DNA from 2 places in the Rhodoferax sp. MLSD5-FHT05B10 genome. Region 1 is predicted to be linked to the other one. Evidence: riboswitches for the same ligand, from Rfam matches in the RefSeq annotation. Region 1 holds a riboswitch; the other holds the start of a gene.
The links. A riboswitch is a leader RNA that binds a small molecule or an ion and turns the genes downstream of it on or off. The one in region 1 is predicted to bind thiamine pyrophosphate.

Region 1 (11,124 bases):
TTCGGGCTGGTAGCCCGCATCGGCCTTGGCCTGCAGCAGGCCCACCAGGCGCTGGGCAGCGCCCGCGTCGGCACGGTGCGCCACCAGCAGGCTGCCATCGAAATGGCAGACGCCGGGCATGCCGATGGCCTGTGCAATGCCGGGCCACAGCGCACAGGAGCGCAGTCCGAGGCGGAACACGTCGTCGTTGCCCCGGTCCAGCTCGGCCACGGGGCTGAGCATGCCGGCGGCCGTCCAGGCCGCACCCTCGGTGCCCGAGGTTTCACGCGGTCCGGCGTCGCGTGCGGCATCAAACACCTCGACCTGGTGCCCCTTGCCACTGAGTTCCAGCGCCAGCAGGCGTCCCAACAGGCCTGCGCCTGCAATTGCTATACGCATCACGGTTCTCCTGTTTCCTGGCGCGCGGCTCAGGCCTTGTTGATGGGAATGTAGATTTCGCCACCCGCGGCCTTGAAGGCCTCGGACTGGGTCTGCATGCCGTCAGCCAAGGCTTGCTCGTCACTCACCCCCTTGGTCTTGGCGTACTCGCGCACTTCCTGCGTGATCTTCATGGAGCAGAACTTTGGGCCGCACATGGAGCAGAAATGCGCCACCTTGCTCGAATCCTTGGGCAGGGTTTCGTCGTGGAAGTTGCGGGCGGTGTCCGGGTCCAGCGAGAGGTTGAACTGGTCCATCCAGCGGAACTCGAAGCGCGCCTTGCTCAAGGCATCGTCACGTGCCCGCACGCCGGGGTGGCCCTTGGCCACGTCGGCCACGTGGGCGGCAATCTTGTAGGTGATGATGCCCACCTTCACGTCCTCGCGGTCCGGCAGGCCCAGATGCTCCTTGGGCGTGACGTAGCACAGCATGGCGGTGCCGAACCAGCCGATCATGGCCGCGCCGATGCCGCTGGTGATGTGGTCGTAGCCGGGCGCGATGTCGGTGGTCAGCGGGCCCAGAGTGTAGAACGGGGCTTCGCCGCAGTGCTTGAGCTGCTCAGTCATGTTGGCCTGCACCATGTGCATGGGCACGTGGCCGGGGCCCTCGATCATCACCTGCACGTCCTGCTGCCAGGCCTTGTGCGTGAGTTCGCCCAGGGTGCGCAGCTCGGCAAACTGGGCTTCGTCGTTGGCATCGGCGCTGGAGCCGGGGCGCAGGCCGTCGCCCAGCGAGTAGCTGACGTCGTAGGCACGCATGATCTCCGTCATCTCGTCGAAGTGCGTGTACAGGAAGTTCTCTTTGTGGTGCGCAATGCACCACTTGGCCATGATGGAGCCGCCGCGCGAGACGATGCCGGTCATGCGGTTGGCCGTGAGGTGGATGAAGGGCAGGCGCACGCCGGCGTGCACCGTGAAGTAGTCCACGCCCTGTTCGGCTTGTTCGATCAGCGTGTCGCGGAAGATTTCCCAGGTCAGGTCTTCGGCAATGCCACCCACCTTTTCCAGCGCCTGGTAGATGGGTACGGTGCCGATGGGCACCGGCGAGTTGCGCACGATCCAGTCGCGCGTGGTGTGGATGTTCTTGCCGGTGGACAGGTCCATCACCGTGTCGGCGCCCCAGCGGATGGACCACACCAGCTTTTCGACTTCCTCTTCGATGCTCGACGTCACCGCCGAGTTGCCGATGTTGGCGTTGATCTTTACCAGGAAGTTGCGGCCGATGGCCATGGGCTCCAGCTCGGTGTGGTTGATGTTGGCCGGGATGATGGCGCGGCCACGGGCCACCTCGTCGCGCACGAACTCGGGCGTCATCACACGCGGAATGCTGGCACCAAAGCTGTTGCCCGCCAGACGCGCTTCGCGCTCGGCGTTGCCCAGGTACTGCGCGGCCCATTCCAGGTTCTGGTTCTCGCGCAGGGCCACGTACTCCATCTCGGGGGTGATGATGCCCTTTTTGGCGTAGTGCATCTGGCTCACGTTCGCGCCCGGCTTGGCGCGGCGCGGCTGGCGTTGCAGGCCGGCGGCCTGGGCGCGCAGGGCGGCCAGGGCATCGGTCTCACCGTTCTTCAGTCCATCGTCCAGGGCAAAGGGCTTGCGGCCTTCGTAGGCTTCGGTATCGCCCCGGTCGGTAATCCAGCCCTGGCGCACCAAGGGCAGGCCCTGGCGGACGTCGATGGTAGCGGCGGGGTCGGTGTAGGGGCCGGAGGTGTCGTACACCGTGACGGCTTCGCCGTTGCTCTGCAGAATTTCGCGCAGCGGCACCTGGATGTCAGGCCGGCTGCCTTGCAGGTAGCGTTTGGTGGAAGCGGGAAGCGGTTCGCGGGTGAGGCGAATGAACTGGGCTAGCTTGTCGGGTGCATTCATGGTGGCATCTCCTGGTTGCAACCCGAAGACAAGACCAACACCAGCCCCGCAAACCCGAAAAAGACGCTGCCCGAACGGCCCGAGGGCCTTGGCAGCACTGCACTTCTTACGCTGGTATGAACCAGATCAAGTTCACGGGTTTGGCATCCATCTCAGCGCAACCACTGCGCACCCCGGGCGGGGCTGAGTGTACGCCAAACAGCCACCGCCGCCAAACCTAGGCCACCGGTACCTCGGGACGCAGGTGCTTGAACCGCCGCTCCCGATCGTATGGAAACACATCGTGCACATGGCCCGCCAGGATGCGGTCCTTGTGGGCTTGCCAGAAGTCCACGTCGAGCAGGTCGGCGTGGTGCTTCATGAACACGTCGCGCACGGCCGGGTTGCCCAGCAGGAAGGGGCCGAAGGTTTCCGGGAACACGTCCTTGGGGCCCACGTGGTACCAGATTTCGCCCGACATTTCGTCTTCCTCGTTGCGCGGCGCGGGCACGCGGCGAAAGTTGCAGTCGGTGATGTACTCGATCTCGTCGTAGTCGTAGAACACCACCTTGCCGTGGCGCGTGATGCCGAAGTTCTTCCACAGCATGTCGCCGGGGAAGATGTTGGCAGCCACCAGGTCCTTGATCGCGTTGCCGTACTCCACCACGCCACGCTCCATCTGCTGTCGCGCGCTCTCGGCGGCCGGACTGTGGTTGTTGGGGTCGGCCGCGCCGGCGTCAAAGGCCTCTTGCAGGTAGATGTTGAGCGGAATCATGCGCCGCTCGATGTAGACGTGCTTGATGATGACTTCGACCTTGCCATCGCCATCGCGGTCGCTGATTTCCAGCTGGCTGGGCGCGAACTTCTCGATTTCGGCGATCAGCTCGTCGTCGAAGCGGTCACGCGGGAACGCGACCTCGCTGTACTCCAGCGTGTCGGCCATGCGCCCGACCCGGTCGTGCTGCTTGACCAGCAGGTACTTGCCGGCGATCTGCTCGCGGGTGGTGTCCTTCTGCGGCGGGTAGTAGTCCTTGATGACCTTGAACACATAGGGGAACGAAGGCAGGTCGAACACCAGCATGACCATGCCCTTGATGCCGGGGGCAATGCGGAACTTGTCGGACGAGTGGCGCTGGTGGTGCAGGAAGTCGCGGTAGAACAGCGTCTTGCCCTGCTTGGCCAGCCCCAGTGCGTTGTAGATTTCGTTGCGCGGTTTCCTGGGCATCATGCTGCGCAGGAACTGCACGTAGGCCGACGGGATTTCCATGTCCACCATGAAATAGGCCCGGGCAAAACTGAACAGCATGAGCAGGTCGTCTTCGCCGAACAGCGCCGTGTCGATGACCAGCTTGCCCGAACGATTGTGCAGCACCGGCAGGGTGAACGAGAACTCGTTGAAGCCGTTGATCAGCTTGCCGACGATGTAGCAGCCCTTGTTGCGAAAGAACAGGCCGGTCAGCACCTGGATCTGGAAGTTGGCGCGCAGCTTGACGTGGCCCAGCCGCGCCTCCATGGCTGCCTGCACCAGGGTGATGTAGCGCTCCAGGTTGTCGAAGTCGCGGCGCAGGTCGAAATCGGTCACCATACGCGTCAGCACCGCGTGCATGGTTTCCCGGGTGGGGTAGTAGGAGCGGTAGGTGGGGCGGGATTCAGGCTCGCCGTTTTCGATGTACTCGGTGCTGATGGCCGGGCGCACGAAGATGAAATCGTTCTGGAAATAGCTGCGGTGCAGGATCTTGGTGGTGACCGAATTGAAGAAGGTCTCGGCCAGCTCGGGCTGGTGGTGGTCCACCAGCAGCCCGATGTAGTGCAGCTTGACCTGGTGCCACACGTCCATGGGCTGCTCGCCCGCCTTGAACTCGCGCTCCAGCCGCCGGGAGCATTCCTTGACGCGCAGGTCGTAGAACTCGATGCGCTCGCGCTGGGCCCGCTGCTGGCCGTGCCAGTCGGCCGTCTCGAACCGGTGCTTGGCGCGCGCCGATTCGGTGCGGAACAGGCGGTAGTGGCGGTTGAAGCCGTCGAGCATCGCCTTGGCGATGTCGTAGGCAACCGAGGAGTCCAGGCGGGTAGGAAACATATCTCTCAGCTTTCGCTATTGTTTTTATAGCTGTCTGCGCAAGCAGACCGGTGGCCGGGGCCTGTTTTTACTGTTAATTTACGGCATGCCGCGGCAACAGCCGGACTCCCGAGATGGCCTGGCGGTACAGAGTTTCCAGGTCGTCCGTGCGGGTGACGGTCATGTGCAAGTCCTGCAACAAGCCGTCGTGTATGCCGTACACCCAACCGTGCAGGGTCACGTTCTGGCCCCGGGCCCAGGCGTCCTGCATCACCGTGCTGAGCGCCACGTTGACAACCTGCTCGATGGCGTTGAGCTCGCACAGCGCGTCGGCGCGGCCGTGCTCGGGAATCACGTCGAGAATGTCGCGGTGGCGGTCGCGCACGTCCTGCACGTGGCGCAACCAGTTGTCGGCCAGGCCAATGCGTGCGCCTTCCAGCGAGGCCTTGACACCGGAACAACCGTAGTGCCCCACCACCATGATGTGCTCCACCTTGAGCCGCTCCACGGCGAACTGGATGGTGGACAGGGCGTTGAGGTCGGAGTGCACCACCACGTTGGCCACGTTGCGGTGCACGAAGATCTCGCCGGGCTCCAGCCCGGTGATCTGGTTGGCCGGCACCCGGCTGTCGGAGCAGCCAATCCACATGTAGCGGGGATTCTGCTGGGCCTTCAGCCCGGTGAAGAACCCCGGGCGCTCGGCTTCCATGCGCGCGGCCCAGGCACGGTTGTGGGCGAACAAGTCACTGAGTTTGGTTGGCATAGTTTCCTTCTGGTCAGTTGGGGCGAAGACCGTTTTGCGGCCCCCGCCACCGGGTTACTTCTTGAGCGAGCTGCGCACGTTCCAGTCCAGCAGACCATAGCGGGCGCGCTCCTGCTGATCGTCCAGCGCATTGAACTCGCACGGTGTGCCGCTGTCCCCGCGGGCGGGCGTGCACACAAATGATTTGGGGTTGCCCAGCTGCCACATTCCCTGGGCGTTGCGGGCTTCGCCGGAAAAGAACAGGCCGCGGGGCATGTTCATCGGATCCGGCTGGGCGGGAAGCGGCTTGAGCAGGTTGCGCCCGGCATTCACATAGCCACCCTCAATCCCGGCCAGGGGAAACAGGGTGTTGAACATGTCGCGCTGGCTGGCTGGCTGGGTGAGCTGGTTGCCGCACTGCAGATGGTTGCCCCAGATGACAAAAGGCACCTGGCGCATCAGGTAACGCCGGTGCGCGTCGGCATAGATGCCAAAGGAGCGCACATTGTGGTCGCCGGTGGCGGCAATGATGGTGTTGTCCTTGAACGGGCCCTTCTGCATGTCTTGCACAAAGCCGCCCAGCAGGTCGTGCGCGTAGCGATAGGTGTCCAGGTTGAGTGCCAGGGTGTCCGAGCTGGTTTCCCCTTTCCACTGCGACATGTCGAGCGGTACGCGCTGGTAGTCCTTGGGCAGGTCATACGGCGGATGGTTGGTCGAGGTCAGCACAAAGACGAACAGCGGCCGGTCCTTGGGCTGCGCGGCCATGCGTTTTTCCACGTATCTGTAGACATAGCTGTCCCAGACGCCCCAGAGGCCGACGGTGGCATCGGGGTAGGCCTCCTTGAGGTTGTTGGCGTCGATGACTTCATCAAACCCCTGGATCTTGAGCACGCGGTTCAGATCGCGCCAGCCCGAGCGCGCCGAGGTGACAAACAAGGTGTCGTAGCCCGCATGCTTGGCTACCTCGGCCACCGACCACGCCATGGGCTTGCGCCCCGCATCGCCCATGGTGAGCGGGGTGATGGGGGATGAGAACATGATGGCCTCCAGGGCCGGGTGGGTACCTGGCTGGGCCGATTCGAAATTGGAGAAGTGGCAGGCCTTGTCCAAGGTCGGGGCCAGGCGCCCCAGCACATCGAACGTGGGACTCTGGTAGAGCATGGGCTCGGCGCTCCAGGACTCCATCAGGAAGAACACCAGGTTTTTCTTCGGCGTTCCGGCAGGCAGCGGATCGTGCCGGTACAGGGCTGCCTTGACCTCGGCCTCGCTACCATGCGGCAAGCCCAGCACCTGGGCGGCCGCCTGCGCAGATCCAAAACCCATGGCCTTCAGGCCCACCAGCGGATCGGCCAGGTTTTGCGACTCGCGGCGGCTGTCCCACGCGTACTTGAGGGCAATGACGCCGTTGGGCACCATGTCGTTCAGGAACTGGGAGGTGGTAACGGTGAGGTGCTGACGCTGCAAGGCCATCTCGCGGATGGTGCCCTTGCCGGCAAACACCAGCGCAAAGAACACCACGACCGCCAGGACCAGCTTGATGGCCAGGTGCCGGGTTTGCAGCAGTGCATCCGGGTTGAGGTGGCGCACCAGACGGCGGTGCAGCGCCACCGAGGCCACCGTGAGCGCCGCGGCCAGCAGCAGGGTCCAGATCACCGGGAAATCGTGCCAGATGGTCTTGAGCACGGCGGCCGTGTCGTCTTCGACCAGGCCAAACACCAGCGAGTCGATGGGTGTCTTGTAGAAACCGAAGTAATGCAGGTTGACCAGCGACAGCATCACGTACACGAACGCCACGCCGGTGGCGATGCGCCCGTTGGTCTTGCCCGAGACCCAGGGCAGCACCAGCAGCAGCAGGAAGCCGGCAATGGCACTGACCTTCAGGTCAAAGCGGAAGCCCTGCACCAGCACGCTGGTGACGTCCGCCGCGGCCACGTGGTAGCCACTGGGCCAGAAGTACGCCAGCTGCCCGAGCCGGATGAGCGAGAGCGCCACCACCAGCGGTACCACCAGGACCCACGCACGCATCAAGCCGCGGAGAAAACCGCGCAGGGAGCCGTGGAAAAAAGATCGTAGGTGGCGGGCAGCGGCAGACTTCATTACATGGTTTCGGCGAACAACTCTCGGCCTATAAGCATACGGCGGATTTCACTGGTACCCGCACCAATTTCGTACAGTTTGGCGTCGCGCCAGAGGCGCCCCAGCGGGTATTCGTTGATATAGCCGTTGCCGCCGTAGATTTGCACGCCCTCACCGGCCATCCAGGTGGCTTTTTCGGCCGTCCAGAGGATAACGGAAGCGCAGTCCTTGCGCACCTGACGTACGTGTTCAGCCCCAAGCAGATCCAGGTTTTTGGCCACGGTGTAGGCAAAGGCACGGCCGGCCTGCAGCACGGTGTACATGTCGGCCACCTTGCCTTGGATGAGCTGGAACTCGCCGATGCTCTGGCCAAACTGCTTGCGGTCGTGGATGTAGGGAACCACGTTGTCCATCACCGCCTGCATGATGCCCAGGGGGCCGCCGGTCAGCACGGCGCGCTCGTAGTCCAGGCCGCTCATCAGCACCTTGGCGCCGCCATTGACCTGGCCCAGCACGTTGGCTAGGGGCACTTCCACGTTGTTGAACACCAGCTCGCCGGTGTGGCTGCCGCGCATGCCCAGCTTGTCGAGCTTCTGCGCAATGCTGAAACCGGGCATGCTCTTTTCGATCAGGAAGGCGGTGACACCGCGCGCACCCAGTTCGGGTTCGCTCTTGGCGTAGACCACCAGCGTGTCGGCGTCGGGGCCGTTGGTAATCCACATCTTGTTGCCGTTGAGCAGATAGTAGCCCCCCTTGTCCTCGGCCTTGAGCTTCATGCTCAGCACGTCAGAGCCCGCACCGGGTTCGCTCATGGCCAGCGCACCCACGTGCTCGCCGCTGATCAGCTTGGGCAGGTACTTGGCGCGCTGCTCCGGCGTGCCGTTGCGCTTGATCTGGTTCACGCACAGGTTGCTGTGAGCGCCGTAGGAAAGGCCGACCGACGCGCTGGCGCGGGAGATTTCCTCCATGGCGATCATGTGGGCCAGGTAGCCCATGTTGGCGCCGCCATACTCTTCGCCCACGGTGATGCCCAGCACGCCCAGGTCGCCCATCTTGCGCCACAGGTCCATGGGAAACTGGTCGTTGCGGTCGATCTCGGCCGCGCGCGGGGCAATTTCGGCCTGTGCGAATTCACGCACCGCGTCGCGCAGGGCGTCAATGTCTTCGCCAAGCTGGAAGTTGAGGCCGGGCAGATTGTTCATGGTTATCTCCTTGTTGGGATAGGTTGCGGTTATCAATAGGTTTGGGGAACGGCCATCAGGGTTTGCTGCATGACGGCACAGGGCGACTGCTTGCCGTTGTCGTCCACATGCAGCACTTCGGCCGTGGTGATGATGAGGCGCTTGCCGCCTTTGACCACGCGGCCCACGGCGCGCAATTCGCCGCCCTGGAAGCTGGTCAGGAAATTGATCTTGTATTCGACGGTCACGACTTCCATGCCCTCGGGCGCCACGGTCAAGCCGGCGTAGCCGCCGGCAATGTCGGCCACCGCCCCCATGGCGCCGCCGTGAAAGCCGTCCTGCTGCTGGGTCACCTTGTCGGAATAGGGCAGCACGATTTCCACCAGCCCCGGCTCCACCCGGGCCAGCTGGGCGCCCAGGTGCTGCATCATGCCCTGGCGCACAAAACTGGTGAACACGCGCTGGTACAGGGCGCTCATGCTTTGGCGCGGCTGGCGGGCTTGCCCGGTTTGCCGATCTTGGCCAGCAGGACGCGGGCCTCCTTCTCGTGGGTCTTGAGCTCGTCCAGGTTGGCCTGCATGTCGGCCATCTGCGCCTCGAGCTGCTTGCGGTGCGCCGCCAGCACGAGCAGGAATTTCTGCAGCTGCGCGCCGGTATCGCGCGGGCTGTCGTACATCTCGATGATTTCCTTGGCCTCGGTCAGCGTCAGCCCCAGGCGCTTGGCGCGCAGGGTGAGCTTCAGGCGCGTGCGGTCGCGTCCGCTGTACACGCGGTTGCGCCCCCCCGGCCCGCTGCGCTCGGGCTGCAACAGGCCCAAATCTTCGTAGAAACGGATGGCCCGGGTGGTCAGGTCGAACTCCCGCGCGAGATCGCCGATGCTGTAGGTGATACTCATAAGTCGTGCGAACAAGGGTGACAGCGCGCCGCGCCGCCGGCCCCTAGAATGTCCATTTCTGTTGACGTTTACGTAAACGTCAATTATGTAGCAAAAGATTCCCCACCATGAACGATCTGGAACGCCAACTCCATTACCCCTTCGGCGAAGCCCTGGCGCCCACCGGTGGCACGCTGACGGTAGCGCCCGGCGTGAAGTGGGTGCGCATGGCGCTGCCCTTCGTGCTCAACCACATCAACCTGTGGCTGCTGCGCGACGAAATGGACGACCCGCAGGGCTCGGGCACCACCGTGCAGGGCTGGAGCATTGTGGACTGCTGCATCCACAAGGAGGAAGCCAAGGCCCAGTGGGAAACCATTTTTGCCAACGAGCTCGAAGGTCTGCCCATCCTGCGCGTCATCGTGACCCACATGCACCCCGACCACATTGGCCTGGCCGACTGGCTGTGCCAGCGCTGGAACGTGCCGCTATGGATCAGCGCCACCGATTACCAGGTGGCGCGCTTCGGCTGCATGGGGCCCACCGCCTTTGGCGGCGACCGGGCCGCCGATTTTTTTGCCACCCACGGCCTCAACAGCCCCGAGACCATGGCGCAGATCCGGGCCCGCAACAGCTATTTCCCGACACTGGTGCCCTCCGTCCCGCAGCAGTTTCACCGGATGATGGACGGCGACGTCCTGCGCATTGGCGGGCGTGACTGGCGCTGCATCAGCGGGTACGGCCATGCGCCGGAACACATCGCCCTATATTGCGATGCACTCAAGGTACTGATCGGCGGCGACATGATGCTGCCGCGCATCTCCACCAACGTGAGCGTGTACGAGCAGGAGCCCGAGTCCAACGCGCTGGCGCAGTTTCTGGATTCGATCGACAAGTTTCTGCCGCTGCCGGCCGACACCTTGGTGCTGCCCTCGCACGGCAAGCCCTTTACCGGACTGCACCAGCGCATCACCCAGCTGCATGACCACCACCGCGACCGGCTGGCCGAGGTGCTGCAGGCCTGCCAGGCCCGCCCCTGCAGTGCCGCCGACATCCTGCCGGTGCTCTTCAAGCGCCCGCTGGACCTGCACCAGACCACGTTTGCCATGGGCGAGGCCATCGCGCACCTGCATGCCCTGTGGTTCCAGGGCGTCTTGCGACGCAACCGGGACGCCGACGGGGTCTACCGGTTCCAGCCCGCGAACACACCAACCGCAATCTTGGCGTAAGGAAACCAACAGAAGATGCGCCAAAAATATCAGGGAGAGACTATGTATTCACGTTTTTTGGTCGCCACCGGCCGGGCCTGGGTTTTGACAGGTTTGCTGGCTGTCGCCAGCGGTCTGGCTGGCGCGGCAACCACCAGCACCAAATTTGAACCCACCACCCAGTTGCAGGGAACGCCGCTGCAGCTCAACGGCGCCGGCACGCGCTACAAGGTGGTGTTCAAGGTGTACGACATGGCGCTGTACACGCCGAAGAAGGTCGGCTCGCCCGAAGAATTGCTGGCGCTGTCCGGCCCCAAGCGTCTGAGCTTTGTGGCCTTGCGTGAAATTCCGGGAACCGATCTGGGCGTGGCCTTCATCAAGGGGCTGCAAGCCAACTCCACCAAGGAGCAGATGCAGAAGAACGCCGTGTCCACCACCCGCCTGATCGAGATTTTTTCCGGCCAGCCCAAGCTGGCGCAGGGTGACACCTTTGCCATGGACTTTGTGCCCGGCGTCGGCACCACCTTCTACATCGCCGGCAAGGCCCAGGGCGCGCCGGTGGGAGACGCCGAGTTTTTCGGCATGGTGCTCAAGATCTGGGTGGGCACCTCCCCCGCAGACTTCAAGCTGAAAGACGCCTTGCTCGGGCAGGACACCCTGGCCGCACGCTGACGCCGCTGGCGCCTACCAACGCGGTATGGCGTCGTCCTTGAGTTGGCGCCGCAA
Region 2 (11,124 bases), on a different contig from region 1:
TGTGCCCAGTCCGGCAGGGTTGCGAGCGGCGACGCTACAAAAACAGTAGCTATCTGCGCAATGTTGGCGGGAGCTATGCACTGTTTTTAGCCTGAAAAACGGGGCGGCAAGGGCCCGCAAACAGGCAATAAAAAAAAGCCGACGGTACCGTCGGCTTTTTTGGGGCTGGGGGCCAGGGCGCGCTTACTTGGCAGCGGGCTTGGTGGGCTCGGGAAACTTGGCGCCGCCAGCGTTGGCCATGTAGACCACGGCGCGGGCAATTTCAAAGTCGTCAAAATCACCGCCGCTCTGCGCGCCCATGGCGTTCTTGCCTTTCATGGCGGAATTCAACAGCGCATCAAAGCCGGTCTTGATGCGAGAGCCCCAGGCTGCGGCATCGCCGAACTTGGGCGAGCCCGCTGCACCGGTGGCGTGGCAGGCCGAGCACTGGGCCTTGAAGACCTGTTCGCCAGTCTTCATTTCGCGGTTGGCGTCACGGATTTCCACCATACCCACCTTCTGGATGCGTTCGGCCAGTGCCTTTTCCGGGTTCACGGCGCCGGCGGCGGGCTTGTTGCCCGACGTCACGGAGTACACCAGACCAATGATCACGAAAATGGGCACCACAAACGCAAAGAATGCGGCTGACAACAATTGCTTGGGGGTTTTGATGGGGCCGCTGTGTTCGCTCATGGTGTCCTCGGAATGTCTGGGGCTTTGAAACAGCGGCTGATTATAGCGGCCGGCAACCCAAACCTGCAGGAGCGGGCGCGCGCCGGCCAGCCCGTCGCGCAGCCCAAGTCCGCGATAATCCCCGCAGACTCTTCCTGTGGCTGCCAGCGGAACACCCGGCGCGCCATGCCCCCCTTTATTCCGGTGCAAAAAATGACTGCTTCCCTGTGTGCTGCCGATCTCTGGTCCGATGTGGAGGCCGTGCGCGAACGCGCGCCGCTGGTCCACAGCATTACCAACCTGGTGGTGATCAACCTCAACGCCAACGTGCTGCTGGCCGCCGGCGCCTCACCCGTCATGGCCCACGCCCACGAGGAGGTACCTGCCATGGTGGGCATTGCCCAGGCACTGGTGCTCAACATTGGCACGCTGGACCCCTACTGGGTGGACAGCATGAAGCTGGCACTCGCCGCGGCCGCACAGCGTGGCATTCCGAGCGTGCTGGACCCGGTGGGCGCGGGTGCCACACCGTACCGCAACCAGACGCTGGAGGCGCTGCTGGCGGTGGCCTCGCCCACCGTCATCCGCGGCAACGGTTCCGAGATCATGAGCACTGCTGGCGCCGCCATCCGCACGCGCGGAGTCGACAGCAGTGCCGCCGCTGGCGATGCGCTGGGTGCCGCCCAGGCGCTGGCGCAGCGCACCCAGGGCACCGTGTGTGTCAGTGGCGCGGTGGACCACATCCTGGACGCGCGCAAGCGCTGGGCCCGCCTGTCCAACGGCCACCCCTGGATGACCCGGATCACCGGCGTCGGCTGCTCGGCCACGGCCCTGGTGGGCGCGTTTTGCGCCGTGCAACCCGATGCCTGGCGCGCCACCACGGCCGCCATGGCCTATCTGGGCGTGGTCGGTGAAGTGGCGGCCGAACAGGCCCAGGCACGCGGCCTGGGCGTGGGCAGCATGGCGGTGGGCCTGCTCGACACCCTGCAGCTGCTTGACCAGGCCAGCTTCGAACAGCGGCTCAAGCTCGAAGTGGCCAGCTGGTAAAGCCGGCCTGCACAGTGAGCCGATTCAATCCCGACCTCTTGCGCCTGTACCTGGTCACCGACCAGTCGCTCACGCGTGGCCGCCCGCTGGCCGATGTGGTGGCGGCCGCGGTGCAGGGGGGCGTCACCTGCGTGCAACTGCGCGAGAAGCAGCTCGACACCCGCGCGTTTCTGGCGCAGGCGCAGGCGCTCAAGGCCCTGCTGGCGCCGCATGGCGTGCCGCTCATCATCAATGACCGCATCGACATCGCGCTGGCCTGCGGCGCCGAAGGCGTGCATCTGGGGCAAAGCGACATGCCGGTGCACGCGGCGCGCCAGCTGTTGCCGGCGCACGTGTTCATTGGCTGGTCGGTGGAGTCCATGGACGACGTGCGCGACAGTGCCGCCCTGCCGCTGGACTACCTGGGCGTGAGCCCGGTCTTTGCCACCCCCACCAAGACCGACACCAAGACGGCCTGGGGCCTGGACGGCCTGGCGCAGGTGCGCGCGGCCACGGCCTTGCCGCTGGTGGCCATTGGTGGCATCCATGCCGGCAACGCCCAGGCGGTGCTGCGCGCCGGAGCCGACAGCCTGGCGGTGGTCAGCGCCCTGTGCGCGGCCCCCGATCCCCGCGCTGCGGCCGCCGATTTGCGGGGCGTGTGCGACCGGGTGACTTCTTCTGTGGAAAAAAAGACATGACCGAATCCATTGTGGGCGGGGCGTACCGCTATGTGTATCCCCGCGTGCTGTCCATCGCCGGTTCCGACAGCGGGGGCGGCGCTGGCATCCAGGCCGACCTGAAGACCTTCGCCGCGCTGGGCTGCTATGGCATGACGGCCATCACCGCGCTCACGGCGCAAAACACGCTGGGCGTGCGTTCCATCCACGGGGTGCCGCCGCAGATGCTGCGTGACCAGATCGACGCCGTGGTGGAGGACATCGGCCTGGAAGCCGTGAAGATCGGCATGCTGCACGCGCCCGACATCGTGCAAACAGTGGCCGACGCCATCGACCGCCATGCGCTGCAGACCGTGGTGCTGGACCCGGTGATGGTGGCGACCAGCGGCGCCGTGCTGATCGACAACCCGGCCATTGCCGTGCTGGTGCGCGAACTGTTTCCCCGCGCCACCGTGGTGACGCCGAACCTGGACGAAGCCGCCCTGCTGGTCGGCCGGCCACTGGTCAGCGAGCGCGACATGGAAGCCGCCGCGCACGAACTGCTGGCCATGGGCGCCCGGGCCGTGCTGCTCAAGGGCGGGCATCTGGCGGGCGATGGGGTGAGTGATTTGTTGCTGACGTCCTCCAGTGCGTCGCACTGGATGCGCGCGAGCCGCATCGCCACGAACAACACCCATGGCACGGGTTGCACCTTGTCGTCGGCCATTGCCGCGCATCTGGCCTTGGGGGCATCGCTGCTGGAGGCGGTGCAGGCCGCGCGCGCCTTTGTGCGCGGCGCGCTGGAAGCGGGAGCCGAGGTGCGTACCGGTGGCGGGGGCGGCCCCCTGAACCACGGCTACGCGCCGGTCGCCATGCGGCTTAAGCCGCTGCGTTGACACCTTCCGGGGTCGCCTGCCCGCGCGTGAGCCGTGCCAGCACCCAGGTCAGTACCAGGGTCGGCAAGGCGGAGCCCCAATCGGGCGCGAATTGGGCGCACAGGTGGTAGCAGGCAATGCCCAGCAGCCAGATGGCCACGGCACTGGCGTTCACCTTGCGGGCGCTGACCAGCGCCACCACGTTGGGCTGGCCCGCTAGGCGCGCCAGAATCACGCCGTAGAGCGGCACGAACACCGAACTCAGCATCAGCAAGAAGGGCTCCAGGCTGTGCATGGGCAGCACCAGCGCTAGGGCGGTGCACAGCACGGCCAGCGCCATGCCCCAGCCGCGCACGCCCCAGCGGGGCTGCAGGCTGTGGCCGGCCACCGCACCCGAGTAGAGGTCGCCGTAGGCGTTGTCCACCTCGTCCACCAGGATCAGCCCCAGTGCAATCAGGCCTCCCTGGGCGAGCAGCAGGGCCGCCACCAGGTCGGTGCTGGGGGTGGTGAGCGCCACCAGAACACCCAGCGCGTAGCACCAGATGTTGGCCACGGCGTAGCCCAACCAGGTGCCGCGCAGCGCACTGCTGCCGCTGCGTCCATGGCGGGCGAAGTCGGCCACCAGCGGCAGCCACGAGACGGGCATGGCCATCACCAGGTCCAGCGCCGACAGAGTGCTCATGCCGCCTTCGCCGGGGCGGTTCCACAACGCGGCCAGCCCCTGGGCGTCGGCCTTGGCCAGGAACTGCCAGCTCAGCCACAGCAGCGACAGCATGACCAGCGGCAGCCCGTAGCGGCCGATGAACTGGCGCACCAGTTTCACCATGGAGCCGGACAGCAGGGCCAGCAGCACCCCGCCCCACAGCACGGTGGCCAGCAGCGGCCAGGTATCGCCGGCAAAGTGGCCGGACTGGCGGGCAATGGCGACCGTGCCGTCCCGCATGATCACCAGTTCGAACGTGGTCCAGCCAATGAGCTGCACGATGTTGAGCAGCACCGGCAGGCGCGCAAAGTGGCTGCCGTAGGTGGCATGCATCAACCCGGCGCTCGACAGGCCGCTGTCGCAGCCGATGCGCGCAGTCCAGGCCAGCAGGCCGGCGCCGAGCACCGAGCCGGCCACGATGACGGCCAGCGCGGCCTGGGCGCCCAGCGCGGGCACCAGGTAGGCGCCAACCTGTATGACCAGCAGGCCCACGCCCAGGCTGAGCCACAAGGCCGCATGGTCGCGCCAGCCAAAGAGCCGGTCGCTGGCGGGTAGGGGGGTGAGGGCGGTGTTGGCGGTGCTGCCGCCGGTATAAGATGGAATGCTCATGGGCCGAATTGCTCAGTAAGGCAGGTCGGCCGGTCGAGAGTGCGGGCAGCGGCGGCTGCGCCGGACTCTGGAACATGCTTCCCTGCGCGAGGATTACCTCTATCAGGTTCAAAGGGACTTTCTCAGTCGCTGCCCCATGCACATTGCACGGAACAGCAACACCCCTAGCGGAGGCGTTCTTGCGAACACCGAATTCGGTTGGTGCGGCTGGCGGGGATCGAACCCACGACCCTTGGCTTCGGAGGCCAATACTCTATCCACTGAGCTACAGCCGCACTCGCTGAAAACAGCGACAGCGCGTATTTTCGCATATCTCCACGCAGGGGCTGTTTTACGGTGCGCACGCCCCGGTCACGCGCCGCCTGCGCAGGCATCCGGGCTCACCGTCATCCAGCGCAGAGATGCTACGGATTTGATAGCTGTCTGCGCAATGATGGCAGGGCGTCTTGGTCTATCGGGCTGGATTTTTGACGACCTCTGTGGCACGGGGCAGCACCGCGTGTCGCGGTCTGTGGCCGGGTTGAGGGGGGATTGGATGACAGCAATATGTCAAAATATGTCAAAATGTGTTTAAATAAATCGAAATTTGCGATCCCCAGACTAGTTGTTGAACACCATGAAAAGTACCGCCAGGAAAGTTGAAAAAACTTTTTGCACCACACGCGAGGCTGGCCAGTTGCTGGGCGTGTCCGTTGGCACGGCGCAGTTGTGGGTGGAAAACGGGCTCCTCAGTGCCTGGAAAACGCCCGGCGGCCACCGCCGTGTGACGCGCGAATCGGTTGAAAAGCTGCTGCGCTCCAAGAGCGAGGCGCCGCCCGCCGCCCCCGCCGCGCGGAGGGAGGTGATCCGGCGCCTGAAGGTGCTGGTGGTGGAGGACGACACCAACCTGCTGCGCCTCTACGAAACCACGTTGGCCCTGTGGCCCATGTCGCCCGAAGTAATCGTGGCCACCAACGGCATCAATGCGCTGTTGCTGATCGAGCGCGAGAACCCCGACCTGCTGATCGTCGATCTCAAGATCCCCGGCATTGACGGATTTGAAATGCTCAAGATCCTGCAAAGCACGCCACGTTACGCACACATGGCCCTGGCGGTGGTCAGCGGGCTGGATGCCGACGAGATTGCGCGCCGGGGTGGCGTGCCGCCGGGCGTCTTTGTGCTGCCCAAGCCGGTTCCGTTCACGCGGCTGCTGGGCATTGCCATGGACATCGAGGAGCGCAAACTTGCCACGGTGGGTGGGGAGGCCGCATGAATCTGGAACTCGACATGCGCCTGGTCGAGCAGATGGTCGAAGGGGTCATCCAGCTCAACCCGGACGGGCTGGTCACCGATTTCAACCGGGCCGCCCGGCCCTGGATCCGCCTGTGCCTGGCGGCAGCGCCCAAACTCCAGCAGCTGATCCGCCAGGTGGCCGACGGCTCGCTCAAGGCCCCGGTGGCAGTGGACATAGGCACGCTCCCGGATGCCGGAGCCGTGGCCATTCACCTGTGCAAGCGTGAGCCCAAAGGCTATGTCCTTTTTGTCACGCCGGTGCAACCGTCGGCCGCCCCGCCGGCACTGGAGGAACGCGACGCCGACTTCTTCCGGTTGCTGGACCAGGAAACGCGCCATGAATTGAGTGTGTTGCGCGACCAGCTTGCCGGCGCGCAACGGGGCGAGCCGGCGCGGGACGATGCCGTGCGGCAGGCCACCGACCGGGTGAGCCGCCTGCTGGTGGCGTTTGACCAGCTGGCCCAGTTGCACCAGATCGACGCCTTCAACCAGGGAGCCCGCCTGTCGCTGCCGACCCTGATTGAAGACGTCTTGCAGGAAATGCCCCGCCAGAAGTGCGATTACCGGGTCCGCACGGAGCCCGCAAGCTCGCCGCAGGCCACCGGCGTGCTGTACGGCGATGCCAACTGGCTCAAGTGCGCGCTGAGAAGCCTTCTGGAGGGCTTGGGGGACAGCGCCCCGCTCCATAGCCAGATTGAATTGCGGGTGCGCCAGAACGGCGGCTATACCGTGTTGAGCAGCCATTTCTTCCACGCCGCGGGAGCCGGCCGGGCGCAGGCCGGTGCGGCAACGGGCGCCAGCACCATCCTGCGGCTGGATGCCGGTATCCGGACGCAGATTTGCCGGCGCATCCTGGAGCTGCACGGCGGGCGCTTGTCCGTCACCCATACCGGCACCGCACTGGAAGGCGGGCAGGGCGAGGGCATCGAGTCGTTCGACCTGGTGTTGCCCATCAGTGCCCCGGGTCAGGCCGGCAGTCTGGCCGCGTGTGCGAATTGCCCGGCGGGCAAGCAGGCCGAAAAGTACGCACAGGACCTCGCGTTTCTCATACCGAACCCACCGGCCAATTCCAATGTATCGGACGCAGAGATGGAGCTGCTGGCGCAGATATCAGCGAGCAGTCCGGCCCCCCAACAGAACCCGAAGAGCTCGACATGAAAAAAATTCTCATCGTGGATGACCACCCGGACATCCGGCGCCTGCTTTCCATCACCCTCAGCCGGGAGTACGACCTGGCCGAAGCCAGTGACGGAACCAGTGCGCTGGAAGCGTGCCGAACCCACCGGCCGCAAGCCGTGCTGCTCGACATCATGATGCCCGGAGAGATCGATGGCCTGCAGGTCCTGCAGGCCGTCCGGGCCGATCCCGAACTCAAGAACACCCTGGTGGCCATCATCACGGCGCGGGGGCAGGCCGCGGACTACCGGCTCGGGCAGGACCTGGGCGCGGACGCATATTTCATCAAGCCATTCAGCCCGCTGCAGGTGGTGAGTTGGCTTCGGGAGAAACTGAAATGACCAGCATTGTTTCACCGCGGCTGGCGTCCGACGCGCAAGCGGCCGCGGCGCCGGTCGTCCACGACGAGTCTTCCCTGCAGCGGCAGCTGGCCCAGTATGCGGAAGACTTCCAGGAGCTTGTCGGGCGCCACCACGACCTGGCGCGCCGCCACGAAAAGCTGAAGGCCTCCCATGCCCAGCTGGCGCAGGCGCGCGAGGTTCTGGGGACCCTGAATCCGACGTCCCACGAACTGTGCCTGGTGATCAACCGCCACGGGGAAATCCTGCACGCCACCGATGCGGCACGCGCCCTGTTCCTGCTGGACAAGGGCACGGTCTGGCAGCTTCAGCAGGTGGTCGCGCCGTTCCACCTGGGACACCTGGAAATCATGCTTTCGGGCCTGGCTGATGGCAGCCACAGCCCGGCCTTTGAACAGGCCCAGTATTTTCTCTATCCGGGTGGCGATCCGGCCAGGGCGCGCCTGTTTGCGGTCAGCTGCCTGTCCCTGCCGGATGGTGACAACACCTGCATGTGCTGGATCCTGCGCGACCTGTCATCGGGCGCGCAGACCGACATGGATACCGATCACATGTTCAAGCTGGTGATGCGGCGGCACCAGGGGGCGCTGGTGACCGACCCGGACGGCCAGATCATTGCGGTCGACGGCGTGTTTGCGGGCCATGCCGGCCGCGCCAGCGAGGAGCTCCTGGGCGTCATGCCCGCCATGTTCCGGGTCGGCCACGAGGACCTGATGGGCCACAGCGCGTTTTGGGACGATCTCAAGTCTCACGGCCACTGGCAGGGAGAAGTCGTGACCGTCGCTCCAAACGGCCAGTCGCTGGGCCAGTGGATGTCGGTTACGGCCATCCGGGACACAGCGGCCCAAACGGTGGCCTACATCGCGTTGCTGTCGGACCAGGACATGATGCTCAGCGCCGAGCGTTCCATGCTGGACGCCGTCTACCACGACACGCTGACCGGTTTGCCCAACCAGGCCCTGTTCCGGGATCTGGTTGAAAGAAAACTGTACGCAGCCAGCCGGACCGGCACGGGCGCCGCTTTGTTGTCCATCGCCCTGGACCGGTTGCAGTGGATCCATGACACGGAAGACCACGGCATGAGCGAAGCCGTTCTGCTGGCCGTGAGTGAGCGCCTGCAGGAGGCCATTCGCGGCTGTGACATCCTGGCCCGCACGGGCCATGACCGGTTCGCCATCCTGCTGGCCGGTCTGGAGCATGAGCCCGACCTGACCCTGATGACCTCCAGGGTCGTCAAGGCACTGTCAACCCCGATCCTGCTCAGGAAACAGAAACTGGTCATGGGCGGCAGTGTGGGCTGCGCCCGGTTTCCGCAGGATGGGAGCGATGCGCCCCAGCTGGTCGAACACGCCGACATGGCCCTGCTGCTGGCACGCAAGGAGGGCGGCAATCGCGTCCACCTGTACAGCGAGAAGGCGTATGTGCAGGGCATAGAACCGCTGCAGACGCCGCAGGCGGGCTTGCGCGGCACCTTGTAGGGCGGATACATACATGGCACCCCCCTGTCCGATTTTCGGCCTTCTGCACGCTCCGCGTGCGGCGGAGGGCATGCGTTGATGTTCGAGGTCAGCCGCACTGCGCTGGTGCTGCTGGTGGCCCTGCCGGTATTCCTGTTGCTGGTGATCGCCGGCGCGCTGTGGTTTCACACCCGGCGCCTGAAGGAGGAGCTGGCGCAGCGCCAACGCATCTCGAACGAATTGCGGATCAGCGAAGAGCGCTGGGAGATTGCCTGCGAGGGCTCCAACGAGGTCATCTGGGACTGGAACGGAGGGGCTGACGACCTCTACATTTCCGCGCGTCTGATGAGCATGCTGGGGTACGAAAGCAGCACCCCCATCGTGTCGTTCAAGCTCTGGGTCAAACTCATACACCCGGACGACGTGGACCGGATCAGCCACCAGTTTCTGCTGCATCTGCGCCGGGAGACGGATTTCTTTCAGACCGAACTGCGGCTGCGTTGCTACGACCACAGTTACCGCTGCTTCCAGATTCGCGGGCGTGCGCGCCACGACCACACGGGCAAGGTCATCCGCATGGCCGGGTCGGCCACCGATATCACGGAACAGCAGTTCATCCGGGCCCAGGTGAAAGACCGCACCGAGCAGCTGGATGCCATTTTTTCCCTGAGCACGGACGCCTTCGTGACCTTTGACCAGCAGTTGCGGGTGAAGTATGTCAATCCGGCGTTCCAGCAGCTCACCGGCATGGCGCCGGAGACGGTCCTGGGGCTGACGGACGAGGCGCTGGGTGAAAAGATCAACGCGCTGTGTGTGTCAACACGACCCTTCCCGGGTATGCAGGCCCTGCGGGCATTGGCCATATCACCCGGCAAGATCGGCGGTGAGCTGATTGAGCTGGTGTTCCCGACTCGATGCATCCTGCACGTCAGCCTGAACACCAACAGCGCGGTCACGGTGTCGCAAATCCTGTATCTGCGCGATGTGACCCATGCGGTCATCGTGGAGGACATGAAATCGGAGTTCCTGTCGACGGCGGCGCACGAACTGCGCACGCCCATGGCCAACATACTGGGTTTTGCCGAGCTGCTGGCGACCCGCGAATTCGAGGAAAGAGAACGCAAGGAGTTCCAGAACATCATTCTGGCCCAGTCCCAGCGGATGGCCACCATCCTGGATGAACTGCTGGACCTGGCCCGCATCGAGGCCCGCAAGGGCAAGGACTTTGTCTTTACCCGCGTGAACCTGAAGTCGCTGGTGCAGGAGATTGCCGACAGTTTCAACCTGCCGGAGGGGCGCTCGGCACCCGTCATTTCCCTGCCCGACCTGTACTGCAAGGCGGACCAGGGCAAGGCGCGGCAAACCATCCTCAACGTGCTCTCCAACGCCTACAAATACTCGCCGACCAGCAGCGCGGTACAGATCTACCAGGCGGAACCGGCGGTCACCAACAACCGTCCGCTGGTGGGCATCGTGATCCGGGACCATGGCATCGGCATCGAGAAGCAGCATCTGCCGCGGGTTTTTGAACGCTTCTACCGGGTGGATACCTCGGGCAGCACGCCGGGCACGGGTCTGGGCATGAGCATTGTCAAGGAGCTCATGGGCAATCTGGGCGGTGAGGTGCTGATCGACAGCACACCGGGAAAAGGAACTTCGGTCACGCTGCTGTTTCCCCTGTACGGCGACAAGGAAATCCGGCAAGCCCTGCCGGCTTAACACACAGGCTGCAAATCTATGGATCTGTTTCCCAATACCAAACCCCAGGCCGTGATGCTGGACAACCCCGGCGCCCGTCTGGCGTGGGTGCCGTCGCTGTTGCGGGACGTGTGTGCCATCTCCGTGGTGCACGATGAAGACCACCTGCTGCAATCGGCGCGCGAGCGACGGCCGCTGGACCTGGTGCTGCTCAGCGCCGACCCGGAGGACGGCAACGCGTGCGAGCTGTGCCGCCAGCTGAAATGTTCGATGACGACCTCGAATATTCCGGTCCTGCTGTTTGGTGGCGGGCGCACCGCCGAGGAGGAACTCCAGGGCTTCCAGAGCGGGGCCAACGAATACATTCCGCTGCCCATCCACCCGGAAATCTTCAAGGCCCGCGTCAAGGTGCAACTGGCCCACCACTCCAGCGTGCACCTGGTGCGCATGATCAACGAGCGGCTGGAGGAAGTGGTCGACCACCGGTCGGAGGAAATTGCCATCACCCAGCACGCCACCATGCTGGCGATGACCTCGCTGGCCCAGACGCGCGACTTCGAAACCGGCAACCACATCCGCCGCACGCAGCAGTATGTGCGCGCCCTGGGGGTGCACCTGAAGAGTCACCCGCGGTTTTCCCGT

Region 2: linked by a shared signal. The riboswitch ahead of AC1Q5W_RS08750 (purine-cytosine permease family protein) and the one ahead of thiC (phosphomethylpyrimidine synthase ThiC) in region 1 are both predicted to bind thiamine pyrophosphate.

The regions. Positions count from the first base shown of each region.
Region 1 covers NZ_JBXAFT010000007.1:135,727-146,850, reverse strand. The annotation lists gene AC1Q5W_RS12965 (FAD-dependent oxidoreductase) at 1-378, opposite strand, end outside; gene thiC (phosphomethylpyrimidine synthase ThiC) at 408-2,282, opposite strand; TPP riboswitch at 2,368-2,468, opposite strand; gene aceK (bifunctional isocitrate dehydrogenase kinase/phosphatase) at 2,500-4,338, opposite strand; gene can (carbonate dehydratase) at 4,412-5,080, opposite strand; gene AC1Q5W_RS12945 (LTA synthase family protein) at 5,135-7,156, opposite strand; gene AC1Q5W_RS12940 (isovaleryl-CoA dehydrogenase) at 7,156-8,337, opposite strand; gene AC1Q5W_RS12935 (PaaI family thioesterase) at 8,370-8,795, opposite strand; gene AC1Q5W_RS12930 (MerR family transcriptional regulator) at 8,792-9,211, opposite strand; gene AC1Q5W_RS12925 (MBL fold metallo-hydrolase) at 9,319-10,419, shown strand; gene AC1Q5W_RS12920 (chalcone isomerase family protein) at 10,462-11,070, shown strand; gene AC1Q5W_RS12915 (M48 family metallopeptidase) at 11,083-11,124, opposite strand, start outside.
Region 2 covers NZ_JBXAFT010000004.1:321,777-332,900, reverse strand. The annotation lists gene AC1Q5W_RS08775 (DUF2946 family protein) at 1-49, shown strand, start outside; gene AC1Q5W_RS08770 (c-type cytochrome) at 184-672, opposite strand; gene thiM (hydroxyethylthiazole kinase) at 865-1,698, shown strand; gene thiE (thiamine phosphate synthase) at 1,713-2,375, shown strand; gene thiD (bifunctional hydroxymethylpyrimidine kinase/phosphomethylpyrimidine kinase) at 2,372-3,229, shown strand; gene AC1Q5W_RS08750 (purine-cytosine permease family protein) at 3,213-4,520, opposite strand; TPP riboswitch at 4,583-4,696, opposite strand; tRNA gene AC1Q5W_RS08745 (tRNA-Arg) at 4,720-4,795, opposite strand; gene AC1Q5W_RS08740 (response regulator) at 5,137-5,772, shown strand; gene AC1Q5W_RS08735 (ATP-binding protein) at 5,769-6,950, shown strand; gene AC1Q5W_RS08730 (response regulator transcription factor) at 6,947-7,309, shown strand; gene AC1Q5W_RS08725 (diguanylate cyclase domain-containing protein) at 7,306-8,805, shown strand; gene AC1Q5W_RS08720 (sensor histidine kinase) at 8,884-10,503, shown strand; gene AC1Q5W_RS08715 (HD domain-containing phosphohydrolase) at 10,522-11,124, shown strand, end outside.